DNA from 4 places in the Rhodococcus sp. NPDC056743 genome. Region 4 is predicted to be linked to each of the others. Evidence: riboswitches for the same ligand, from Rfam matches in the RefSeq annotation. Region 4 holds a riboswitch; each other region holds the start of a gene.

Region 1 (5,708 bases), on a different contig from region 4:
CCAGTGACAACAGCAAAGCGGGAATCGAGAGCAGAACGTCGACGATGCGCATCAGCACTGCGTCGACCACGCCACCGACAAATCCTGCAATCAGCCCGACCAACGATCCGACGACCAGCGCAATCCCCACCGCGACCAGCGTCGCCGTCAAGGACAACGCGGCGCCGTGCACGAACCGGGTGTAGAGGTCTCGCCCCAGATTGTCGGTTCCGAACCAGTGCGCCAGGCTCGGGCCCTGCAGTTTGTCCGCGGGGACGCCGGACAGCGGGTCGCCGCTGGCAAACACACCGGGCGCCACGGCAAAACCGATGGCCAGCAACACGATCAGCACCGGAATCACCAGACCCGGCTTGCGGATCAAGCTGATCACGGTGGACTTGCGGCCCGGAGCGACCGGTGTCTTCTCGTCGACGCTCGGATCGAGGAGCAGGGGTTCGATCAGTGTGTCAGACATGTGTCGGCTCCAGATCGGTCGAGCTTTCAGGGTTTGATTTCTCGGCGTTTGATTCTTCGGCGTTCGCTTTTTCGGTGACGGTCTTCTTCGCCTGGATGATGCGTGGATCGATCAGCGGGTAGAAGAGGTCGACCGCGAGGTTGACGAGCACGAACACCAAGGAGGCGAACACGACAACACCCTGAACCACCGGGATGTCCTGCGCCATCACCGAAGTCTGTGTCAAACGACCGACGCCGGCGCGGGAGAACACCGTCTCGACAACCACCGAACCGGCGAGCAATGTTCCGACCAGCACGCCGGCGATGGTGAATGCCGGGATGCTCGCGAGTCGCAACGCGTGACGGGTGTGAACCCGCCAACGGCTTGCCCCTTTTGCGTACGCAGTCTCAGCATGCGGTGAACGCAGCGTCGACTGCAGGCTGGTCGTGAGCACCTGAGCGATCACGGCACCCGTCGGGATGGCCAAGGTGATTGCCGGGAGAATCACTGTCGCGAAGCCCTTGTCACCGAACGCCGGGAAGATGTGCAACCGGAACGAGAAGAGCTGCAGGAGAATCAGTCCCACCCAGAAGGTAGGCACAGCCACTCCGAGTGGCGGCAGCGAGAACAACAGATTCGCGAGCCATCGCTTGCGGGTGTACGTCGCGAAGAAGGCAATCGTCACTCCGAACACCACGGAGAGAACCAGCCCGGTGACGGCCAGTACCAGCGTGCTCGGCAAGGCCGAGAAGATCGCATCGGTGACCGATTGGCCGGTCGCGATCGACGTACCGAAATCGCCGCGAAGTGCATTTGTCAGCGACGTCCAGTACTGCACCCACACCGACTGGTCCAAGCCGTATCGTGCCCGAAGCTGATCGAGCGCAGCTTGATCCACGGCAACACCCTGCCCCGACGATTCTGCCGCCATGCTGACCGGGTCACTGGGCAACAGAAAGAGAATCACGAACGAGATGGTGAAGGCCGCCCAGAGGACCAGTGCGGCTTGGCCCAGTCGGGTGAGTACGTATCGAGTCATGATTACTTACCCGACAACCATGCGTCGTAGAACTGCAGACGTGAGGACGCCTCGAAGTTCAGGTCCTGCACCGACGCTCCGGCTCCCACTGCCTGCGAGAGTTCGATGGTCGGAATCGACAGTCCACGGTCGATGATCAGTTCCTGCGCTTCACTGACCAATTCACCACGCGCAGCGGAGTCGGTTGTTGCCAACTGCTCCGTCAGGACCTTGTCGAGCTCCGGATCTGCGGCACGCTTGTTGAGATTTCGGCCCTCGACACCGAAGGTGGTCCGGAGGATATCCGCATCCGCGCGGGTGGCGTTGTAGTAGACGGCGTCGTAGTCACCCGAGTTCTGCTTCTCGGTCAGTTCCCCGTTGGACAGGAGGTTGAGTTTCAGGTCGACACCCACCTTCTTGAGCTGCTGCTGAACCAGCTCGAGGATTGCCTGGTTGCCGGCGAACACCGGACTGAAGGAAATCGCGAAAGTCAGCTTCTGGCCGTCCTTCTCACGTATTCCGTCGGAGCCGGTCTTCCACCCCGCTGCGTCGAGCAGCTTTCCGGCTTTGTCCGCGTCGTAGGTCACGACTCCGGACTGATCTGCGTAGAGCGGCGTGGTGTGCGCCAGCGGGCTCGTCGCGGGGAAGAAACTCGGATCCAGCACCGTGTCGACGAGTTCCTGCCGGTTGATGGCGGGGATGATCGCTTGTCGGACAGCCTGATCTGCGAGAACTCCGCGACTGACGTTGGGCTGGAAGAAGAACACGATTCCGGGATTCGGACGAGTCAGGACCCGCCCGCCTGCGGCTTCGATCTGGGGAGCGTCCTGCGTCAACGCGTCGCTGACCGCGTCGAGCTGGCCGGAAGCAACGCTGCCGGCCCGAACTCCGGACTCCGGAACGACGGTGAAGTCGACGCCGTCGAGGTATGCCTCACCCTGGTGCGCGGTTGCGTCCGACGCCCAGTTGTACCCGGTTCGCTTCTTGATCGAGACCGAGCGATCCTGCTGCCAATCGGAGTAGACAAACGGACCGGAACCGATCACGGCATTACCGGCGCAACGTTGCTCCGACGGCAGTGCCGTGGTGGAATCCGCCAGTATTCCGAGCTGCGGCGTCGAAGTTGCTTGCAGGAACTGCACATTGGGTCCCGAGAAGTTCACCTTTGCGGTGTGCTCGTCGATGACGTCGGTGCCGGTGTAGGTGGACAGATAACTCTTCGCCAGTGCGGCGTTGGGGCCCAGATCCTTGACGACATCGAAGTTCTTCTTGACCGAAGCCGCGGTGACCGGAGTGCCGTCGCTGAAGGTGACGTCGTCGCGCAGCTTGAATGTGAAGCTTGCGGCGTCGGGGCTGATGTCCCAGCTCTTGGCAAGCCACGGCGTGATCTCGCCGGACTCCACGTTCTGATCCGTCAGCGAATCCACCACGCTGCGAGTGACATACACGGTCTGATTCGTGCCCGCCTGAGCCGGGTCTGCGCAGGTAGGCGCCGTGGAGAGTCCGTAGCGGAGGGTTCCGCCCGACTGGGCGGGACCGGCGTCTGCACTGGTGTCACCGCTACTGGTGCTGCAACCGGCAAGTACGGTGCCGAGGACCGAAATAGCGCCGATACCGGCGACGACGGTGACACGTGAGCGTGCACCGATTGAGCGTGAAGACACCGAGAACTCCTAATGAGGCATGCGGAAAAGCGCGCCTGTCACCACCGGACAACGGGGTAACCAAGCACGAATCAGCTACGAAGAGAATAGAAAACAGGCTTACCCAACTGCGGGGGCCTCGAGATACTGACCAGGGTCACACTACGATGCGAACATCGCTGCCATGGTCAGTGAGTACAGAACGATCCTGCTGTGCGGCACAGGTCTACGTGACGGCGCGACCACGCGGTATCGAAACCGCCTTCAACTGCCTTCATTGCTGCATTCCTCCATCGATCCTGGCGGTAGCACCCTCACGCGATGACGCGAAGGGTTGCTGCGACTTCATTGAGCCAGGTCTCTCTGTCGCTCGAGATGGTCGTTCGCAAGTCTACGAGATGATCGCGAATTGTCAACTTGCTCACTAGGAATTGCAGCGTACGCCACATTTTCGGGAACTCCTCCGCGCTCATGCCGGCACTCTCCGGTCGTAGTCATGCCGAACGTGCAGCTTCTTGTCGAATGGGTGAATTCCCACCTCGAGAGGCGCAAGCGCGGTGTCGTACAGCGGCGTGTATCCACACGAGAGGTACAGGGCAACCGCTTCGGGTTGACGGGGACCGGTCGTGAGAAACACCCGCCGATAACCCCGAGCGGCGATCTCGGCCTCCAGTTCCCTGACGACAACCTTTCCGAGACCACGCTGACGGAAGGAGGCCGACGTCCAGATCCGCTTGAGTTCGGCAGTATCGGAATCGAATTGGCGGAACGCACCACCCGCGATCGGTTGATCCCCGAGAGTCAGAACCAGCAATGCACCTTGTGGCGGCGCAAACTCCTCGGCCGGATACGTTGTCAGGTCTTCGAACACCTCGTCACGAGTGCCGCCGTACCGTGAGCTGTACTCCACTGCCAATTCCTCGATGAGCGGAGCGGCCAGCGGATCGTCCTGCAAGACCGGCCGCACCTCTACGCCGCCGATTCCCGCAATCTCGATTGTCATGAGAGACGCACCCCCAACCGGAATTCCTGCGGTGACAAAGCCTTTCCTTCCACCAGATCGGCCACCAGCTCGCCGAGCGCCGGCCCGAATTTGAATCCGTGCCCGGAAAATCCCGCGGCGACAGTTACGGCGCCAACCCGGTCGATCACGAAATTACTGTCAGGGGTACTGGTGTACAGGCAGGTCAAGGACTCGACCTGCGCCGAATCGACACCGGGCAACCAGGCCTCGGCGTACTCGACCAGACGCTGCTCGCCGTCGGCATCAGGGATGTAGCTACGAGTCTGCGGAGTCACTTCCGGCCCCGTCGCATGCTCGCCGATCTTGATTCCGTCCTCTGATCCGAGTCCGTAGATTCCGGCGGTGCTCAGCTCCGCGCCGGGATGATGCACAAAGCTCGGCCACGCCGTTCCCGGATCGAGTGGCGCAAAGTGCGCCGGTTGTTCCTGCGTCGTACGCAGGGTCGGCAACACGACCTGGCCGCCGAGTTGGCTTCGGTCGATCAATTCCGCAGTCCAGGCGCCGGCTGCAACAACGACGTGCTGAGCTCTCAAAGTCCCGCTGTCCGTGATCACGTCGACGCCGTACGACGCCTCCGCGATTGTCAGCACGCGCGTGCCGTGGCGTACGTCGGCTCCCGCGAATCGTGAACCCGCTTCGAGCGCTACGACGGCACGATCCGCATGCAGCCTGCCCGCATCGGGGTGATGCAGAACTGTCGTGTCGAATCGCAAGCCCGGCCAGCGATCGGATGCCTCGGCGGGAGTGAGGATCTCACCCTTGATGCCCGCTTCGGCGAGCACCCGCGCCTTGGTGACCACAGCCTGCGGCAGGCCGTGATCGATGGCACCCGTCAACTCCAGGAAGCCGATGTCCGTCGTGGTTTCAAGCTCCCGCCACAGCGGGAGAGCCGATGCCGCCAACCCCGTGTACAGGTGATTGTCGTACGCCTGTCGGTAGATCCGGGAAGTGCCGTGCGACGCGCCGTGCTTGTGCCCTGGTGCGTACTGCTCGAGTTGGACGACGCGACGTCCGCGGGCGGCGAGCCGCCAGGCCGCTGAGGACCCGACCAGTCCGCCGCCGATGACGATTACATCGAGAATTTCACTCATCGACGTTGGCTCACTTGGTCTTCGGGAGTCCGGGCGGGTTGATCAGGGAGGTGTCGACGGCTTCGCCGGTGATGTTCCACCGCTCGAGAATCTGCTGGTACGTGCCGTTCTCGATCGCGTGGTTGATGGCGTCGTTGATTGCCTTGATCAGTCCGTTGTCCTTCTTCACCAACACGGCGATCTGCCCTTGCAAGGCGTCACCGGCCCCGGAGAACTCACCGACCACCTCGGTTTCACCCGACTGCTTGGCATGGAACTGCGACGACGGGTTCGGTCCGAAGTAAGCGTCGATCCGGCCGGACTGCAGGGGCAGGTAGTAGTCGGTGGTGTTCTGGTAGTAGGAGATGTCGGTGGGGGCCAGACCGGCGGCGACGTTCTGCTCGTTCCACTTGACCAGCAGCGCTTCCTGATTGGTGCCGGATCCCACCGCGATCTTCAGCCCGGCAATATCCTTGGGCTCCTTGATGGAGACCCCGGCACCCTTCTTGGCTTCGAA
Region 2 (5,708 bases), on a different contig from region 4:
GCTGCCTACCTGTCGAAGCAGACGGGTGTGCCGGTCACTGTCGACAATCTGTGGGCCGCCAACGGATCCAACGAAATCCTGCAGCAACTGCTTCAGGCCTTCGCCGGTCCGGGACGCAGCGCGATGGGCTTTGTGCCGTCGTACTCGATGCACCCGATCATCGCCGACGGCACCGACACCGAGTGGGTAGAGGTATTCCGCCGCGACGACTTCGCGCTCGACGTGGATGCTGCCGTCACCGTAATCGCGGAGCGTCGACCGGACGTCGTTTTCGTCACGAGTCCCAACAATCCGACCGGACACAGCGTCGGCATCGCGGAACTACGACGCATCCTCGAGGTCGCTCCGGGCATCGTGATCGTCGACGAGGCATACGCGGAGTTCTCCGCTGCGCCGAGTGCGATGACGCTCATCGACGAGTTCCCGGCCAAGATCGTGGTCACGCGCACGATGAGTAAGGCGTTTGCGTTTGCCGGTGGCCGACTCGGTTACCTTGCTGCCGCTCCCGCGTTCATCGACGCACTGTTGTTGGTGCGCTTGCCGTATCACCTCTCGGTGGTCACCCAGGCTGCCGCGCGGGCAGCGCTGCGTCACGCCGACGAGACCCTCGCCAGCGTGCACGCACTGTCGGCTGAGCGTGATCGAGTGTCGAAGGCGCTGGCGGACTCCGGGTTCCGGGTGATTCCCAGTGACGCGAACTTCATCTTGTTCGGCCAGTTCGCCGACAGCGCCGCTGCTTGGCAGGCCTACCTCGATCGCGGCGTCCTCATCCGCGACATCGGAATCCCCGGATATCTGCGGGCCACTGTCGGACTCGAAGCCGAGAACGACGCGTTCATCAAAGCCAGTGACGAGATCGCCGGTACAGAACTCACCAACGCAGGAGAAACGGTATGAGCGATCGCATTGCGCGGATCGAACGAACGACGCGGGAATCCAGCATCGTCGTCGAATTGAACCTCGACGGGACCGGCATCGTGGACGTCTCCACCGGCGTCCCGTTCTTCGACCACATGCTCACGGCTCTGGGAACTCACGCCAGCTTCGACTTGAATGTTCAGGCCAAGGGTGACGTCGAGATCGACGCTCACCACACCGTCGAGGACACCGCCATCGTTCTCGGTCAAGCGTTGGGTCAGGCTTTGGGAGACAAGAAGGGCATTCGCCGTTTCGGCGATTCCTTCATCCCGATGGACGAAACCCTCGCGCACGCATCCGTCGACGTGTCCGGCCGGCCGTACTGCGTGCACACCGGGGAACCGGATTACATGGTGCATTCCGTCATCGGCGGGTACCCCGGAGTTCCGTACCACGCTGTGATCAATCGCCACGTCTTCGAGTCGATCGCGCTCAATGCGCGTATCGCGCTGCATGTTCGGGTTCTGTACGGACGCGATCAGCACCACATCACGGAGGCCGAGTACAAGGCTGTTGCTCGCGCTCTGCGTGAGGCAGTCGAGCCGGATCCGCGCGTGAGTGGCGTGCCGTCGACGAAGGGCACCCTGTGAGCGTCCTCTTTACCTATCTGCTGTTCATCGGTGCGGGAATCGCTGTGGGCGGAGCGTATTCGATGTTCAAGGTGAACAAATTGGCGTCGGGAATTCTTCTGGCACTGGCAATTCTGGCGGCGGTTGCGGGCGCGCTGCGCATCTGATGGTCGAACGCACATCATCCCCGGGGTTGCTCCGAACCCCGGGCATGATCAGTGTCCTGGTCATGGCGGCTGCCGCTTTTGGTGGCTGGTCCCTACTGCTTCCGGTTGTTCCGCTGGTGGTGGCCCAGTCCGGTGGTTCCGACGCGTTGGCCGGGGCCGTGACGGGCGTCTTCATGGCGACCACTGTGCTGACGCAGCTGCTGGTGCCGCGGTTATTGCGGACCCGTGGCTATCGCCCCGTGCTCGCTGCGGGGTGCGTGTTGCTCGGGCCGCCGTCGCTGGTGCTGCTGATTTCTTCCGATTCGATTGCGGCGTTGTCCGTGTCGGCGGTGCGCGGCATCGGATTCGGATTGCTCACGGTGGCAGGCGGCGCGCTGGTTGCGGAATTGGCGCCCCGGCGGATCCTGGGCCGAGCTACCGGCGCGCAGGGCATTGCGATTGCGGCCTCTCAAATGGCGGGTTTGCCACTGGGTTTGGCGATAGCGGCACGATGGTCGGCGACGCCGGTCTTCATCCTGGGTGCTGTGGTCCCGGCGCTCGCGGTGATTGCCGTAAGCCGGTTGCCGAAACTTCATGCTCAACCCACGGGCACGTCCGCGCGAGTGAGTGTGTTCACGGTTCTTGTTCCCGTGGTCGCGCTCGCGTGCGTGTCAGCGTCGTTCGGCGGCCTGTCCTCACTGTTGCCCATCGCAATCTCGGATCGCGCCGCGATTGCCGGCGTGGTGCTGGCGACGGCCAGTGCGTCCATGTTGGTGGGTCGATACTCGGCGGGATTGATCTCCGATCGGTTCGGTAGCGGCAAGATGCTCGCGCCGGCATTGGTGTCGGCAGCAGTCGGTCTCCTCCTGTTCGCCCAGAGTGTCGACAACGGAGCGACAGTGGTCTTGATCGGTGCTGCAGTGCTTTTCGGGTTCGGATTCGGTGCGGTACAGAATGAATCCCTGGTCATGGCTTTCTCGGCGGCAGGGCCGAAACGAATCGGATCGGCCAGCGCGATCTGGAACATTGCCTACGATGCCGGCACTGGAATAGGCGCGATTGCACTGGGATTTGTGGCCTCGGCAGCGGGATACACGTGGGTGTTTGTCGTCTCGGCAACTGCCGTCGCGTTGATCCCAGCCCTTGCTGCGGGCGGCAGAGTCATCGGGGCGCGGGTTTCCGGACGGGCGTAGCGTTACCGGCGACTCGTGTCGATCAGGGCGCGGGCGATTGTTTTCGAATCGTCGAGAATGAAACTGTTTTTCCTGTGATCGTCTGAGGTAGGGCGGCTTTCCGGAAGTACGTGGCGATCCGGTTGGATTGCCGGCCTGTCCGGACATTCGTAACCTCGACGACAGGTGCAGAGCTCCAGCAACAAGGACCGGCTAGCTGGACGGCAACCCTTCATGCCGATGGGGTGCCCCGGAATCACACCTGGCGGCACACGCGGTGTGTGTCGCAAGCGGCAGTCGTGGCACGAACCAGCAGCGAAGGTGCTGGTGATTTCGCGGCCGATACTGCGCGCTCCCGAGTAGTCCTCGAACAGGAGTTTCGCCTGATGACGTCAACCTCCCCTCTCCACCTAGCCGTCGCGCTGGACGGCGCCGGATGGCATCCCGCTGCGTGGCGAGAACCCCACTCGCGTCCGAGCGAGTTGTTCAGCGCGTCGTATTGGACATCCCTGGTGACCACCGCCGAGCGTGGGCTGCTCGATTTCGTGACCATCGAAGACAGCCTCTCCGTGCCGACTGCGCATCCCTTCGGGCCGGTTGACAACGCCGTCGACAAGGTTCGAGCCCGATTGGACGCGCACCTTGTGGCCGCGAGGCTGGCGCCGGTCACTCGCAACATCGGTTTGGTTCCGACCGTCACGACGACGCATACCGAACCGTTCCACGTCTCCAAAGCTGTTGCAACACTGGACTACACCTCACGTGGTCGAGCGGGATGGCAGGTGAAGGTCTCGGCGTCGGCACTCGAGTCCGGACAGTTCGGACGACGATCGATTCCGGAGCTCAGCGAGCAGGACCGGGAGTCGATCGTCGCGGGTGTGCTTCCGGATTTCGTGCGGGATCTGTTCGACGAATCGGCGGAGGCCGCTGATATCGTGCGGCGCCTCTGGGACAGCTGGGAGGACGGCGCCGAGATCCGTGACGTGGCGCAGCGGCGCTTCATCGATCGAGACAAGGTGCACACCATCGATTTCGAAGGTAAGTATCTGTCCGTTCGGGGACCGTCGATCACGCCGCGACCTCCGCAGGGGCAGCCTGTCGTCACCGCGTTGGCGCACCAGAGCGTTGCCTACGAATTGGCCGCTCGGGCAGCTGATCTGGTTTTCGTGACGCCAACAGGCACCGAGCAGGTCGCATTGATCATCGGTGAAGTGAACGCGGCGCAGGAACGTGTTGGGCGTCGGGGCGAGACGCTGCGTGTGTACGCAGACATCGTCGTCTTCCTCGACGCGGACGGCGAATCGGGGCAGGATCGCCTTGATCGTCTGGATGCATTGTCCGGCGACGAATACCGTTCCGATGCCTACATTTTTGCCGGATCGGTGTCGGCCTTGGCAGATCTCCTGATCGCGTGGCAGGAGAAGGGAATCGACGGGTTCCGTTTGCGTCCCGGGGTCGCGGTGGACGATCTCGACGAAATCTCGGGCCGGCTGGTCCCGGAGTTGCAGAACCGCGGCGTGTTCCGCACCGAGTATCCGCAGGAAAATCTTCGCGGCGTGCTCGGACTGCCCACTAATGTCCCCAACCGCTACGCCGCCGGTACTCCGGCTGCCTGAACCAGAGGAAACCGATCATGAGTTCTCAGCAGCGTAAGCAGGTCATTCTGGGTGCCTACCTGGGCGGAGTGAACCACCACACGGTGTGGTGGGATCCGCAGGCGGGCAGCCAGATCGAATTCGATTCGTTCGAACACACAGCACGGACGGCGGAGCGGGGCAAGTTCGACTTCTTCTTTCTCGCAGAAGGCCTCGCACTGCGCGAACGCGCCGGGCAGGTGTTCGATCAGGACATCATCGGTAGGCCCGATACGTTCACAGTGCTAGCGTCGTTGGCTGCGGTCACGGAGCATCTGGGCCTGGCGGGCACCATCAACGCCACGTTCAACGAACCGTACGAATTGGCTCGTCAATTCGCGACACTCGATCAGCTGTCCGGTGGCCGCGCGGCGTGGAATGTTGTCACGTCCTTCGACGCGTTCACGGGGCAGAACTTCCGCCGCGGCGGATACCTGGATCGTTCGCAGCGATACGAGCGTGCGGAAGAGACGCTCGCGCTCGTCCGCGAACTGTGGGATTCGTGGCACAGTGACGACATTGTCGCGGACAAGGACTCCGGCCGATTCCTCGCTCGACCCGATGCCGGTGAATTCGCCTTCCACGGATCACATTTCGATGTCAGTGGAACATTTACGGTGCCGCGGAGCCCCCAGGGCCGACCGGTCATCCTGCAGGCTGGTGTATCTCCACAGGGGCGCGATTTTGCTGCCGGCAACGCCGATGCGATCTTCTCGCCCTACGGCGATCTACCAGATGCCGTGGAGTTCTACCGCGACATCAAGACACGCGCCATCGCAGCGGGACGCGAGCCGGGTGACATCAAGATTCTGCCGTCTGCGAGTTTTGTCCTCGGGACGTCCGAGGCGGACGCGATCGAGAAGTATCGGGACATTCGCAACCAGCAGGTGACCGGCCAGACTGCGCTGGTTCTGCTCGAACAGATCTGGAACCGCGATCTCTCGGCCTATGACCCCGAAGGTCCGCTGCCCGACATCGCGCCGGATCCCGAAGCAGTTCCCATCATTCAAGGCAAAGCATTTATTCACCAGGACCGGTTCGCGACGGTAGAGCGGTTGCGCGCCGTCGCGGAGAGCAAGAAGCTGACCCTGCGTGAGGTTGTGATCGATCAGTTCGAACGCGGCCCGATCGTCGGGACAGCGCAGCAAGTGGCCGAGAAGATCGATTCGTTTGTCCAGAACGACGGTTCGGACGGCTTCATCATCGGATCGCACGTGGTGCCGACAGGTTTGGACGAGTTCGTGGACGAGGTAGTGCCACTCCTGCAAG
Region 3 (5,708 bases), on a different contig from region 4:
CAGTGGCGCCGAGGTGGGTCCCAACTCGTTCGTTATGTAGACGTCGTGCAAACACGCCGAGGTCTTCCGCTAGCGCGTTGATCTCGTCCTGGTTCATTACCACTCCTTGACTGCCTTGCATATTAGGCAGCCTAACTGTTTAGTTGATGGGGAAGTGTCTGATTTTCTTGCACGTATTGTGAGAAAATAGTATCTGTGGTTGTTTAATCTTCGGGGCGCGATGGCGAGGTCTCGGCGTCGTGGGTAGTGCAGCACCGGCTCGAAAAAGAAGAAGCTCGGATGCGCACCCCCTGTGCCGCACCCGAGCGGCCAAAACGATACCACCCGGTGTGTTCTGGCGAGTGCTTGCTTTTTCGGTGTCATTTGATCGAATGACACAACTAGTACTTTTGGTGGGTGTTGCGTTAAGTCTTACGCGGCGAATCCGGAGGGGATATTGTGAGCTTCCGGGGGATTGTGGGTGTCGCAGGCGGCACCTTTCGGATATCGACTCGGCGAGAGGCATAACACCGCATATGGCACGTCAACAAGAGCGTGCGCGGCGTACCCGCGCCGCCCTGGTCGAAGCGGCTGCAATTGAGTTCGCCAAGCGCGGTTACGCGGCGGCGTCGGTGAACACGATCCTTGAAGGCTCCCGTGCAACCAAGGGTGCCATGTACTTTCACTTTCAATCGAAAGAAGAGTTGGCAAGAGCGATCTTGACCGGCGCGATGGAGATGTTCACGGATGTCACCGATCAATGGTCCAAACGGACGGACCTTGATCCGTTCCAGCTTCTTCATGGTCTTGTGCTCGACATTGCGACACTGTTTCGAACCAATGTGATCGTGCAGGCGGAATTCAGGTTGATCATCGAACCGGAGTTCTATGCCGACGTGAAGTCGGGTGCAGGTCAGGTGTGGGGGCGCTCGGCATTCGAGTTGGCTACCCGCGCCAAGTCCGAAGGTTTGTTGCGCGAAGGCGTTGATCCTGAGAAGTTCACGCGTGTCCTTGCGGCAGGCTTGGCGGGGCAGCGGTACATGGCAGATCTGATGGCACAGAGTGGCGACCTCGCGCTCTGGTTCGAGGAAGCGCTCGAAGTGCTGCTCGAAGCGATGGCGAGTCGGGATTGGCTCGAGAACTTTCATCGTGATGGCTGGACAGTAGTTGAGTCCTATGTGCGGGAATAGTGCCATTTTTGCTCGCTGACCTGGCGATTTGAGTTTTTCCGGTGCTGTGTCCTAAGCTATCCAAGCTCCCAAGGAACGACGCAGGGAGCACTGCTCGGAGTGATCCGGCGCGCCCCCTTCGTCTAGCGGCCTAGGACGCCGCCCTTTCAAGGCGGTAGCGCGGGTTCGAATCCCGTAGGGGGTACGTTTTGCGAAAGCGAAACGATGCAGTATGGTTTGACCCGCACGACACGCTTTGAGTTGCAGAAATACCCAGCTAGGACAGTGGTTTGGGAGCAGCGAGAAGATGTAGTACGGTTTCACAGCAAGGAAAAAGCAAGGCCCTGTGGCGCAGTTGGTTAGCGCGCCGCCCTGTCACGGCGGAGGTCGCGGGTTCGAGTCCCGTCAGGGTCGCAAAGCATTGTTCTCAGTCAATAGGCTGGGAACAATGCAGTGCGATAGGCATTCGGTTCGGGTGCCGTCCGGCCAGGTAGCTCAGTTGGTACGAGCGTCCGCCTGAAAAGCGGAAGGTCGCCGGTTCGATCCCGGCCCTGGCCACCACAACTCGATAAATTAAGCTCCAGATTCCTGTTTTCAAAACAGTGAAGCTGGAGCTTTTTCTATTGTTCGCCGCGGTTATTGGAACTGATCGGTCGGATTCCGTCGAATTGGTTCCGGTCAGCGGGAACGTGCTGTGTATCACTCATTGTCGAGCATCACTATTACCCGCAGCACCCATTTCAGGGGTGCGGGTGGTCCGGCCGTCTCACGATGTCCGGTCCTACTTTCTCTGCGCAAGAAGGAAGTGATGGTCGACGTGTCTCACTCGAGGTCCCGACGCATCGGGAAATTCAGCCGTACCGCAGTTGCATTGTTCGGAGCCGGCATTCTGCTTGCCGGGTGCGCAAGCAATGACGACGGCAACGGCACTACCGACGGTGACACCGGATCGGCGTCGATCGTCACCGGGATGATCAACGAACAGGGCGATGCCGGCACGCCGGTCGCAGGCGGAACACTGACGTACGGTGTCCAGGTTCTCGCGTCCTCCCTGGATCCGACGAAGGTTGCAGCGCGCGGCGGTTCCGGCGGCGAAGCTCTGGCAGCGGTGTACGACGTTCTGGTGAGCTACGACACGGCGACCGGAGAGTTCGAACCGAAGTTGGCCAAGTCCCTCGACACCAATGACGACGGCAAGACCTGGACCCTGAAGCTGCGTGACGGCGTGAAGTTCAGCGACGGCACTGCACTCGACGCCAACGCCGTCATCGCGAGCATCGACCGGTACAACGCAGGTAAGGGCAACGGCGCAGAACTGTGGCTGGCCTCGGTCGCTTCGATGGAAGCCTCGGATGCCGCTACCGTGGTCTTCAATCTGAGTGCGCCGTGGATGCGTTTTCCGTCGATGCTGGCACTCGGCCACGGAATGATCGTCGCTCCCAGCTCGCAGCAGGGTGACAAGTTCACCGCGGTCGGTGCCGGACCGTTCACCGAAGGCGTGTTCAGCCCGAGCGTCGAGCGAATCTTCAAGGCCAACCCCGCCTACTACGGTGGTGCTCCGAAGCTCGAGCAGCTTCGGATGGTTGCGCTCAACGGCCCGCAGGCCAATCTCGAATCCCTGAACAGTGGTCAGCTGGACGTTGCTTACATTCGTGGTCTGACGTCGGCAATCAACTCCGCCAAATCCGCCGGCTATCCCGGTTACATCGACGTACTCAACGCCGGTAGCGCCGAGATCATCAACAACCGTGAAGGTCGACCGGGCGCAGATGTCCGGGTCCGCCAGGCTATCGGCTATGCACTCGATCCGGAGCTGATCGACCAGCGCGCCGAAAACGGTGAAGGACTCCCGGGATCGGAACTGTTCGGCACGACGTCACAGTGGCACGTCGACACCCCGGGGATCGCGTACGACCCCGCCAAGGCCAAGGAACTTCTGAGCCAGGCCAAGGCCGACGGATACAACGGCACGCTCAACTACATTGTGCTCAGCGAGCCGAAGGACCATGCGATCGGTTTGGCTGTGCAGTCTCTGCTTCAGGCCGTCGGGTTCGAGGTGAACCTCATTCTTGCGAACAACGCCGGCGACATCGTTCAGAACGTCTACGTCAAGAACGATTTCGACCTCGCTCACGCCGGTATCGGTTTGTACGAGTCGATTCCCGATCTCGGTCTGTACTCGACCACCAACAGCACCTCGAAGTCCAACACCGCGGGTTACGCCAACCCCGCTATGGATCAGTTGATCGCTGATCTGCAGCAGACGAAGGACAATGCGTCGGCGTTGGCCGTGATCAGCAAGATCCAGACCCTGTGGAACGAAACGGTTCCGTCGGCTCCGGTCGGTGGCTTGGCCTCCTTCTGGGCTTGGCAGAAGAACGTGCACGGCGTGGTTCCGACTGCAACGGGCATCATGTTGTTCGATCAGGCATGGATGGGCGCTAAGTAGCGTCACACGCAACCCGAGAGCCCCGTCCGACGTGAGTCGGGCGGGGTTTTGTCATGTCCGGTCCGATCGCATGAACATGCAACCCTTTCGATCATCGTGATTCTTTTGAAATATGTTGCTAGTCAAGGTAATTCGAATAATCGAATTTGACTTGTCTGTCATGGTCGACATAGATTGCAGTCACCATCCAGAGTGGCCGAGAGACCTGGCTCGACGACGCCGCAGCAACCCCCCTTCTTCGAGTTTGGGTGCTACCGCCAGGACCGATGGAGGACGCATGACCGTATTTGCCGTGGGTATCGAACTGGACGGCGAGGGTACCCACCCCGCTGCCTGGCGTCGGAGCTCGTATCGCCCGGACCAACTGCTCACGGGTAAGACTCTGCGTAATCGTGTCGCGGCCGCCGAGAATGCGGGATTCACATTTGCGACGTTCGACGATTCCATCGTGCCGCCGGCCGGTGACGTGGTCGGCCGTATCGACGCCGTCTCGAGGGCGTCGTACGTTGCCGCCACTACCAGCACGATCGGGCTGGTTCCGGTTGTGGGCACCACGTATGCCGAACCGTTCCACACGTCGTCGCAACTGGCGACGCTCGACTATTCCTCGCGTGGACGCGGCGGTTGGCTCCCCGTACCCGTCGAGGACGAGGCGGCGGCCAAGGCTTGGGGGAGGGCGCCGGTGTCGACGGAATCGGCGCGTCGCCAAGAACAACGGGATTCGATCACCGTCGTGACCGATCTCTGGGATTCATGGGAGGACGACGCCGTCGTTCGTGACTACGCCAGCGGTCGGTTCCTCGAGCGGGACCGTCTGCACTACGTGAACTTCGAGGGTGACACTTTCTCGGTGAAAGGCCCGGCGATCGTTCCGCGGCCACCGCAGGGGCAGTTGGTGGTGTTCGGACGGTACGGCGCGATCGATCCGCGTCAGGCGGACGTCGTTCTCGTTTCCGGTGATTCGGTCGATGCAATCGCACGGTCAGCGGCGAATGCGCGCGATGAGGGCGCGTCATTGGTGATCACCGAAGTCGACGTGGCCTTCGATACACCGAATCTGTCTGCGGCGCAGCGACTGGCCGAACTGAATTCGCACGGTGAAGCCGTGGAAAGCAGCCGCCTGATTCTGGCCGGCGACCCAGTGGCTTCGACGGCGCAGTTGAAGGAACTGGCCGGGGATCTCGACGGTGTTCACTTCCATCCGCTCGTGATCGACGAGGACCTTCCGGTGCTGGCGAAGTTCGTCCTTCCGGCCTTGTCCAAGGACAGCCTGACACGACGTCCGGTCCCGGGTTCGACGCTGAGGGGCAACCTCGGCCTGCAACGGCCCGTCAATCGATTTGCTCATTCCTCCTGACTTGACTTCGTGCTAAGGATATTTCGGCTATGACTGCATCACGCTCCGCCGTGCCTCGACCCGACGCTCATGTTCATTTCGGCGTCTTCTTCCAAGGTGTCAATCACACCACCATCTGGTCCGATGTCGCCAGCGGATCCCAAATCGACTTCGAGACGTTCCGGCGGTTGGTTCTCACCGCCGAGCGCGGACTGTTCGACGCCTTCTTCCTCGGCGAGGGCCTGCGCCTTCGTGAGCAGAACGGCAAGATTCTCGATCTCGATGTCGCCGGCCGACCCGACGCCATAGCGCAACTGGCCACCCTGGCCGGTATTACCGACAAGATCGGGCTGGTCGCGACGCAGAACACCACGTACAACGAACCTGCCGACCTCGCACGCCGGCTCTCCGGCCTCGATCTTCTCTCCGACGGCCGGGCCGGGTGGAATGCGGTGACCACCGACAATGCGTGGACGGGTGAGAACTTCCGCCGTGGCGGTTTCCTCGATCACGCTCTGCGCTACGAACGGGCCGGCCAGTTCATCGAAACTGCACGGGCACTGTGGGATTCGTGGGCAGACGCCGCAGTCTCGGATTCCCGCGTGTCCGAGAACTGGTCGGCGCCGGGTGCGGTGAGCGAAGTACGCAGGCAGACTTCCCAATTCGACATCTCCGTGACGCCGACGCTTCCCCGGAGTCGGCAGGGGCACCCGGTTATCTTCCAGGCCGGCGATTCGCCGAGCGGGCGAGATTTCGCGGCGACACATGCCGACGT
Region 4 (5,708 bases):
GTCACCTGCCTCCACCCACACGCGGGGCGAGGTATTGACCAAGTCGGTCGCAAACGACGCACCGGCGACGTAATCGTCTAAAACTACTTGCATCCCTTACCGTCCTGCCCTACCGTAATTGAATAACCTAACTTTACACCTTACGGAGGCGGCGGGATGGAACATTGCGCAGACCACAGGCTGCCCGAGATACTCCGAGACACTCACCACCGATTGCGCCGCGCCGGCACCGTGGCATCGCAGACACCCGTCGTCGCTGCCGATCTCTACTGGTCGATCGGCGCGCTCGCCCAGTGCCTGACCGCGATGGACGAGGTCATTTCACAACTTGGAATCAATGCCCGAAAGCAGTTGCGCGCTGGAAAGTTCGACGTCCAGAGCGGACCGTACGAGGGAGAACCCGACGCGGCGCTACTCACGGCGGTTCTTGCCCTCGCCCGAGCATCGAGCAGTTGCGAACCAGTTCAGATGGCAATCGGCAACGCCCAGATCGCGGTGAGTGATCTCGTAGTGTCAAGGCCCACCAGCGCCTAACGCCCGAGCTTGCGGCCCGCTCCAATAGAGACTGTATGGTTGGTTTCTGGGTAACCAACAGAGCATCGACCAGCAGGAGCCGGGTTATCACTGTGAGTGCAGGAGCATCGACAATCTACGAGGACCGAACGGTCCGGCTCGACGATCAGGGCGTCACGATCCGCCACTACTATTTCCCGTTTGTCAGTAAGTACGTTCCGTACTCGCAGATCCAATCCGTCGACCTCGGAGTCATGTCATGGCTGAGCGGACGCCTACGAATCTGGGGAACAACAGATTTCAGCTCGTGGTACAGCCTGGACCTGCTCCGGCCGTGGAAAGACACAGCCGTCGTTCTCACACTCACCAGCCGCGGCGCGGTGTCGTTCACTCCGCGCGATCCCGGACACGTCGAGAATCTGATCGCAGAGCACCTCGAAGGGCGCACCGGCGCATGATGATCAGCGCCTATCCAGCGTAGGCGTGGCGCACGCAATAACCTTCAGGACGCGAGAGTGCGCTGACGCTGCGGCAACCCGAAGCGACCGAGAACCTCGTCGACTGCGGTGGCCGGAGTCACCAGACCCCGCGACTGTAGCCACGGAATGGTCTCGCCGACAAGATGTTCGAGAGTGCGAGGCAGCGACAACGGGAGCAAGGTCACACCATCTGCGACGTCGGCAGCCCGAATATCGGCGATCAAACTGCCGAGCCCGGACGGCGTACCGACGTAGTGCAGCGAAGCCGGGACTCGCGGGACGCTCAGCGCACTGTCCAACTGCGCCAACTCTTTACGCGCAGCGCGCGCTTCCGGGGCAATCAGGATTTCGAGATCGACCAATACTGCAACGGAGTCGGGATCGCGGCCGTCCTCGGCAATCGCTGCACGGATCTGGGCTCGCTGAGCCTGCGCGTCACGCAGGTCGGCGGCGCGGATTCGAATGACATTGACAGGGAAGGCCGTCAGATCGAGAAGGGTGTCACCTTCGGTGAGATCTACCCAGTAGTCTGCGCCGATGAGTGGCAGGTTTCCGGGAGCCCCTTCGGCGGCGGGATGGTGGCCGAATCCGGTCAGCTCAACAGCTACGTGCAGGGAGTGTGATGCGATAGAAGACATGTGTATCTCCGAAAGTATGGAGGGAGGGGTGAGCGCGAGACGATCGTCAGCTCGTACACATTCCAAACGTCGCAGTTGCCATGCCTGCCATGTTAGTTGCCTATTTCAGTCAGTGCATCCGGATGTGAGCTCAGACGCATTCGGCTGCGCCGGCGTCGCCGGCGGTGCCACCAAGGAAAGTGCGGGTCTCGGGCACGGGATTCCATGCACCGGAGGTCTTCTCGTAGTTCCAATCACGCTGATTGGAAACCAGGATGCTCACGGCGTTGATCAGGCGATCCACGTCGTCAGAACTGCTGCCCAATCCGAGGCTGGCGCGGACGGCACCGCCGGACAGGCCGAGACGAGAGAGCAGCGGGTGCGCGCAGAAGCGTCCGTCGCGGACGCCGATACCGTGTTCTGCGGAGAGGAAGGCGGCAACCTCGCCGGCTTCGTATCCGTCGACGGTGAAGGTGACAATTCCGACGGCGTCAGGAGCATCGGCCCACAAGCGGAGCAGGTTGACGCCCGCGATGGCATCCAGTCCGTCGGTCAGCTGAGCGGTAAGCGCCTTCTCGTGCTCCGCGATCACATCGAAGTCGAGCGCGGTCAGCGCGTCGCAGGCTGCGGCGATTGCAGCAGCACCGAGAACGTTGGGCGAACCGGCCTCGTGACGGGCGGGAGCGCAGGCCCACTCGGTGGACTCGATGGTCACCTCACGGACAGCGCCGCCACCGGCGAGGTACGGCTTGGCCTCGTCGAGCCAGTCACGGCGACCGACGAGGACGCCGGCACCGAAGGGCGCGTACAGCTTGTGACCGGAGAACGCGAGGTAGTCGACTCCACATTCCTGCAGGTCGATACGACGGTGGGGAGCCAACTGAGCAGCGTCGACGAGGATACGTGCACCACAACGGTGCGCAATGTCCGCAAGGCGTGCGATCGGCAGGATCTCGCCGGTCACGTTGGACGCTCCCGTAATGGCGAGGAGCGCGGCGGGCTTGGTGCACAGCTCCGCGATCAGTCGCTCGATGGTTTCTTCGACGGTATCGGCGGCCGTGACGATACGAGCGTCGTTCCAGGGCAACAGGTTTGCGTGGTGCTCGATGTCGAGAACGACGGTGCTACCGGGCACGGACTGAGCGAGGAGGTTGAGCGAGTCAGTGGTGTTGCGGGTGAAGACGACAACCTGATCGTCGGCGCAGTTCACAAAGCGTGCAACCGATTCGCGAGCGTTCTCGTAGGTCAGCGTGGAGATCCGGGAGGCGTATCCGGCACCACGGTGGACGCTGGCGTAGGTGGGAAGAAGTTCCGCAATACGGTCGGTGACCTGGGCCAATGCCGGCGCGCTCGCTGCGTAGTCGAAGTTCGCATAGGAACACTCGCCACCTTGGACGAGGGGAACCTGCAGGTCGGCGCCGGAAACGTTGGCGATGGGAGCGGTGCAGGTATCGGCACTCAGAACAGCAGTCATCGAAGACAATCCTCACGTTCAAGGACTCATTCGTTCGGGTGATGTTCCCGGAAGAGTCCGCGCTTGCCGAATCCGTTTTCGGATACAGCCGGGTCGTCACCCGGAGCACCCCACCGCGGAGGAGGGTTGCCGACCAGCAAGCCGGGGCTGAACACTGGTACTCGTGACCTGCAAACGAGAATGGCAGGACTCCGGCGGCTTGTCAACTCGGAGGGATGAAGAATTTTTCCTGGCCGGCCGACCGTTCGGCACACGAGGTGAAGGGCACGTCTCCTGGTCGAGCTACGCCGACAGTTCTTCGACAATGAACCGAGTGAATTTCGCGTCGAATGTCCCTATGTTGCAACATGACCCGGCTGTCGGCCTGCACGCTGCCGCGTCACTCGCCCTGAATCGACAAGTCCGGCCACGGCGGTCGACGAAGAACCGCCAGTGTTGCGATCACGGCGGCCGCCAATCCGATAACCTCCCCCAACAACGCAATTCTCGACTGATCCGTTGCCGGCACCCATAGCGCCTTGCCGTCCCGAATGGAGAACACTCCAACGGGCACCGCAATCGGGTCGCCGCGCCATCGCCGATGCAGGCGTGAAACCGCGATGATCGTCGTTCCATCGCTGGTCTCGTAGGGTTCGGAGAAGATCTTCGCAACACCGGACTCTGCGCGAAGTTGCTCCACTGCATCCTGAATCTCCATAGTCACCATGGTCGCACCGATACAGCGGAACTGTGCGAATATCGACCCGTTGGCCGAGCCGGAAAAGGGGCGGCGGCGTACATAGTTGCGACCGTCACAGTCACGTTTCGGTATCGACCCCGCCCATCATTGATATTGCGGGAAATTGCGAGTTAAGCATCTGACCGACAAAGAGTTTCGCCGAACTTGACAATCGCTTGACAGTGCTGAATCACATGAGATCGACATCCCCTCTCAGCCCCAAGAGAATTCGTCGTTCCATCTCTGAAATGCAGACCAATGTTGCTACTGTGCAACATTTTACAGCGAAATTCCGGCGACGAGGAAGCAAATGTCATGACAATGCACCATCTTTCGTTGAGTTGAGTTGCCGGAAGCCTGCCGTTAGTTTGGAATGCAAAGCAATAGCCCGGTCTTTACTGCGATGGTGCGAGCGTTTGCCCACCTACGCGACCTGTGGCCGCCGAAGTGGCGATAAGCACGCTGAACTGTGTGAAGGAGCGAGATGACTGCGGTCAAAAGCGCGTGGAGGGGATTGCGGAAACCCGTATTCGTCCCGGCATCGATAGCGATCTTCGGGCTGATCGCCTTTGCCGTGATCTATTCCGGAACTGCGGCCGACGCGTTCCAAAGCCTGAACAACGCCATCACTGATGGCGTCGGCTGGTGGTACATCCTGTCCGCCACCGGATTTGTGGTCTTTGCCCTCTACTGCGCGATCAGCCGGATCGGCAATATCAGACTCGGCCGCGACGACGAACAACCCGAATTCGGCATGATGTCGTGGTTTGCCATGCTTTTCAGTGCCGGCATGGGCATCGGATTGGTGTTTTACGGAGTGGCCGAACCACTTTCACACTACGTGGACCCGCCAGTCGCGGGCCGGGTAGCAGGATCCACCGACGCGGCCGCAAATCAAGCCATGGAACTGACAATGTTCCACTGGGGCCTGCACGCGTGGGCGATCTACGTTGTCGTCGGTCTCGGACTGGCGTACATGACGTACCGCAAGGGTCGCCCCCTGTCGATCCGGTGGCTCCTCGAACCCCTACTCGGACGCGCTCGCATCGAGGGCAAGATCGGGCACGCCATCGACGTCGTCGCGATCGTCGGCACCCTGTTCGGCGTTGCAACATCGCTCGGATTCGGTGTGCAGCAGATCACCGCCGGCCTCGACTACCTCGGCTGGGTGGAGACCGACAATTGGTTGGTCGTCGCCATCATCGTCATCGTGACCGGCATGGCCACGTTCTCGGTGGTCTCCGGTGTCACCAAGGGACTGAAGTGGCTTTCCAACATCAACATGATCCTGGCTGCGGCCCTTGCTCTGTTCGTCCTGGTCCTCGGCCCCACACTGTTCCTTCTCCAGTCCTGGGTGCAGAACCTCGGCGGCTACGTACAGGCCCTTCCGGAACTGATGCTGCGCACCTCTCCGTTCGCCGACGACGGCTGGGCAGGCGCGTGGACGATCTTCTACTGGGGATGGTGGATGAGTTGGGCGCCGTTTGTCGGAATGTTCATCGCCCGCATTTCTCGTGGACGCACCATCCGTGAATTCGTATTCGGTGTTCTGCTCGCGCCCACACTCGTCGGTTCACTGTGGTTCACGATCTTCGGCAACTCCGGCATCCTGCGTCAACGCAACGAGGGCACCATGCTCGACGCGTCCGGCGCCGTCGACACCAACACGTCGTTGTTCACGCTGCTCGACGGGCTTCCGCTCGGAACGATCTCGAGTGTTCTCGCCATCGTGGTCATCGTGTTCTTCTTCGTGACGTCCGCCGACTCGGGTTCGATCGTCATCGACATCCTCGCGACGGGCGGCAATCTGGAGACATCCAAGATCACGCGGGTCTACTGGACGTTCCTGTCCGGCGCTGCCTCGGCTGTTCTGCTGCTGGTGGGTGGCAGCGGATCTCTGACGGCCC

Evidence for each region. Region 4 has a riboswitch for S-adenosylmethionine ahead of ACFRFQ_RS10070 (aminotransferase class V-fold PLP-dependent enzyme). Riboswitches for the same ligand answer to the same signal wherever they lie in the genome.
Region 1: another riboswitch for S-adenosylmethionine. It lies ahead of ACFRFQ_RS02515 (putative leader peptide); the one in region 4 lies ahead of ACFRFQ_RS10070 (aminotransferase class V-fold PLP-dependent enzyme).
Region 2: another riboswitch for S-adenosylmethionine. It lies ahead of ACFRFQ_RS21835 (LLM class flavin-dependent oxidoreductase); the one in region 4 lies ahead of ACFRFQ_RS10070 (aminotransferase class V-fold PLP-dependent enzyme).
Region 3: another riboswitch for S-adenosylmethionine. It lies ahead of ACFRFQ_RS29550 (LLM class flavin-dependent oxidoreductase); the one in region 4 lies ahead of ACFRFQ_RS10070 (aminotransferase class V-fold PLP-dependent enzyme).

The regions. Positions count from the first base shown of each region.
Region 1 is NZ_JBHTZI010000001.1:580,156-585,863, reverse strand. It holds gene ACFRFQ_RS02530 (ABC transporter permease) at 1-454, opposite strand, end outside; gene ACFRFQ_RS02525 (ABC transporter permease) at 447-1,475, opposite strand; gene ACFRFQ_RS02520 (ABC transporter substrate-binding protein) at 1,478-3,118, opposite strand; gene ACFRFQ_RS02515 (putative leader peptide) at 3,286-3,375, opposite strand; SAM riboswitch class I at 3,385-3,479, opposite strand; gene ACFRFQ_RS02510 (GNAT family N-acetyltransferase) at 3,567-4,100, opposite strand; gene ACFRFQ_RS02505 (FAD-dependent oxidoreductase) at 4,097-5,212, opposite strand; gene ACFRFQ_RS02500 (ABC transporter substrate-binding protein) at 5,223-5,708, opposite strand, start outside.
Region 2 is NZ_JBHTZI010000009.1:222,279-227,986, forward strand. It holds gene ACFRFQ_RS21815 (histidinol-phosphate transaminase) at 1-897, shown strand, start outside; gene hisB (imidazoleglycerol-phosphate dehydratase HisB) at 894-1,508, shown strand; gene ACFRFQ_RS21825 (hypothetical protein) at 1,505-1,654, shown strand; gene ACFRFQ_RS21830 (MFS transporter) at 1,654-2,826, shown strand; SAM riboswitch class IV at 2,991-3,104, shown strand; gene ACFRFQ_RS21835 (LLM class flavin-dependent oxidoreductase) at 3,192-4,421, shown strand; gene ACFRFQ_RS21840 (NtaA/DmoA family FMN-dependent monooxygenase) at 4,439-5,708, shown strand, end outside.
Region 3 is NZ_JBHTZI010000016.1:78,962-84,669, forward strand. It holds gene ACFRFQ_RS29520 (MarR family winged helix-turn-helix transcriptional regulator) at 1-97, opposite strand, end outside; gene ACFRFQ_RS29525 (TetR family transcriptional regulator) at 516-1,169, shown strand; tRNA gene ACFRFQ_RS29530 (tRNA-Glu) at 1,281-1,353, shown strand; tRNA gene ACFRFQ_RS29535 (tRNA-Asp) at 1,489-1,562, shown strand; tRNA gene ACFRFQ_RS29540 (tRNA-Phe) at 1,633-1,709, shown strand; gene ACFRFQ_RS29545 (ABC transporter substrate-binding protein) at 1,957-3,597, shown strand; SAM riboswitch class I at 3,778-3,870, shown strand; gene ACFRFQ_RS29550 (LLM class flavin-dependent oxidoreductase) at 3,875-4,954, shown strand; gene ACFRFQ_RS29555 (NtaA/DmoA family FMN-dependent monooxygenase) at 4,984-5,708, shown strand, end outside.
Region 4 is NZ_JBHTZI010000004.1:11,125-16,832, reverse strand. It holds gene ACFRFQ_RS10090 (CGNR zinc finger domain-containing protein) at 1-93, opposite strand, end outside; gene ACFRFQ_RS10085 (hypothetical protein) at 157-534, shown strand; gene ACFRFQ_RS10080 (hypothetical protein) at 627-971, shown strand; gene ACFRFQ_RS10075 (hypothetical protein) at 1,016-1,630, opposite strand; gene ACFRFQ_RS10070 (aminotransferase class V-fold PLP-dependent enzyme) at 1,761-3,083, opposite strand; SAM riboswitch class IV at 3,138-3,252, opposite strand; gene ACFRFQ_RS10065 (hypothetical protein) at 3,463-3,789, opposite strand; gene ACFRFQ_RS10060 (BCCT family transporter) at 4,286-5,708, shown strand, end outside.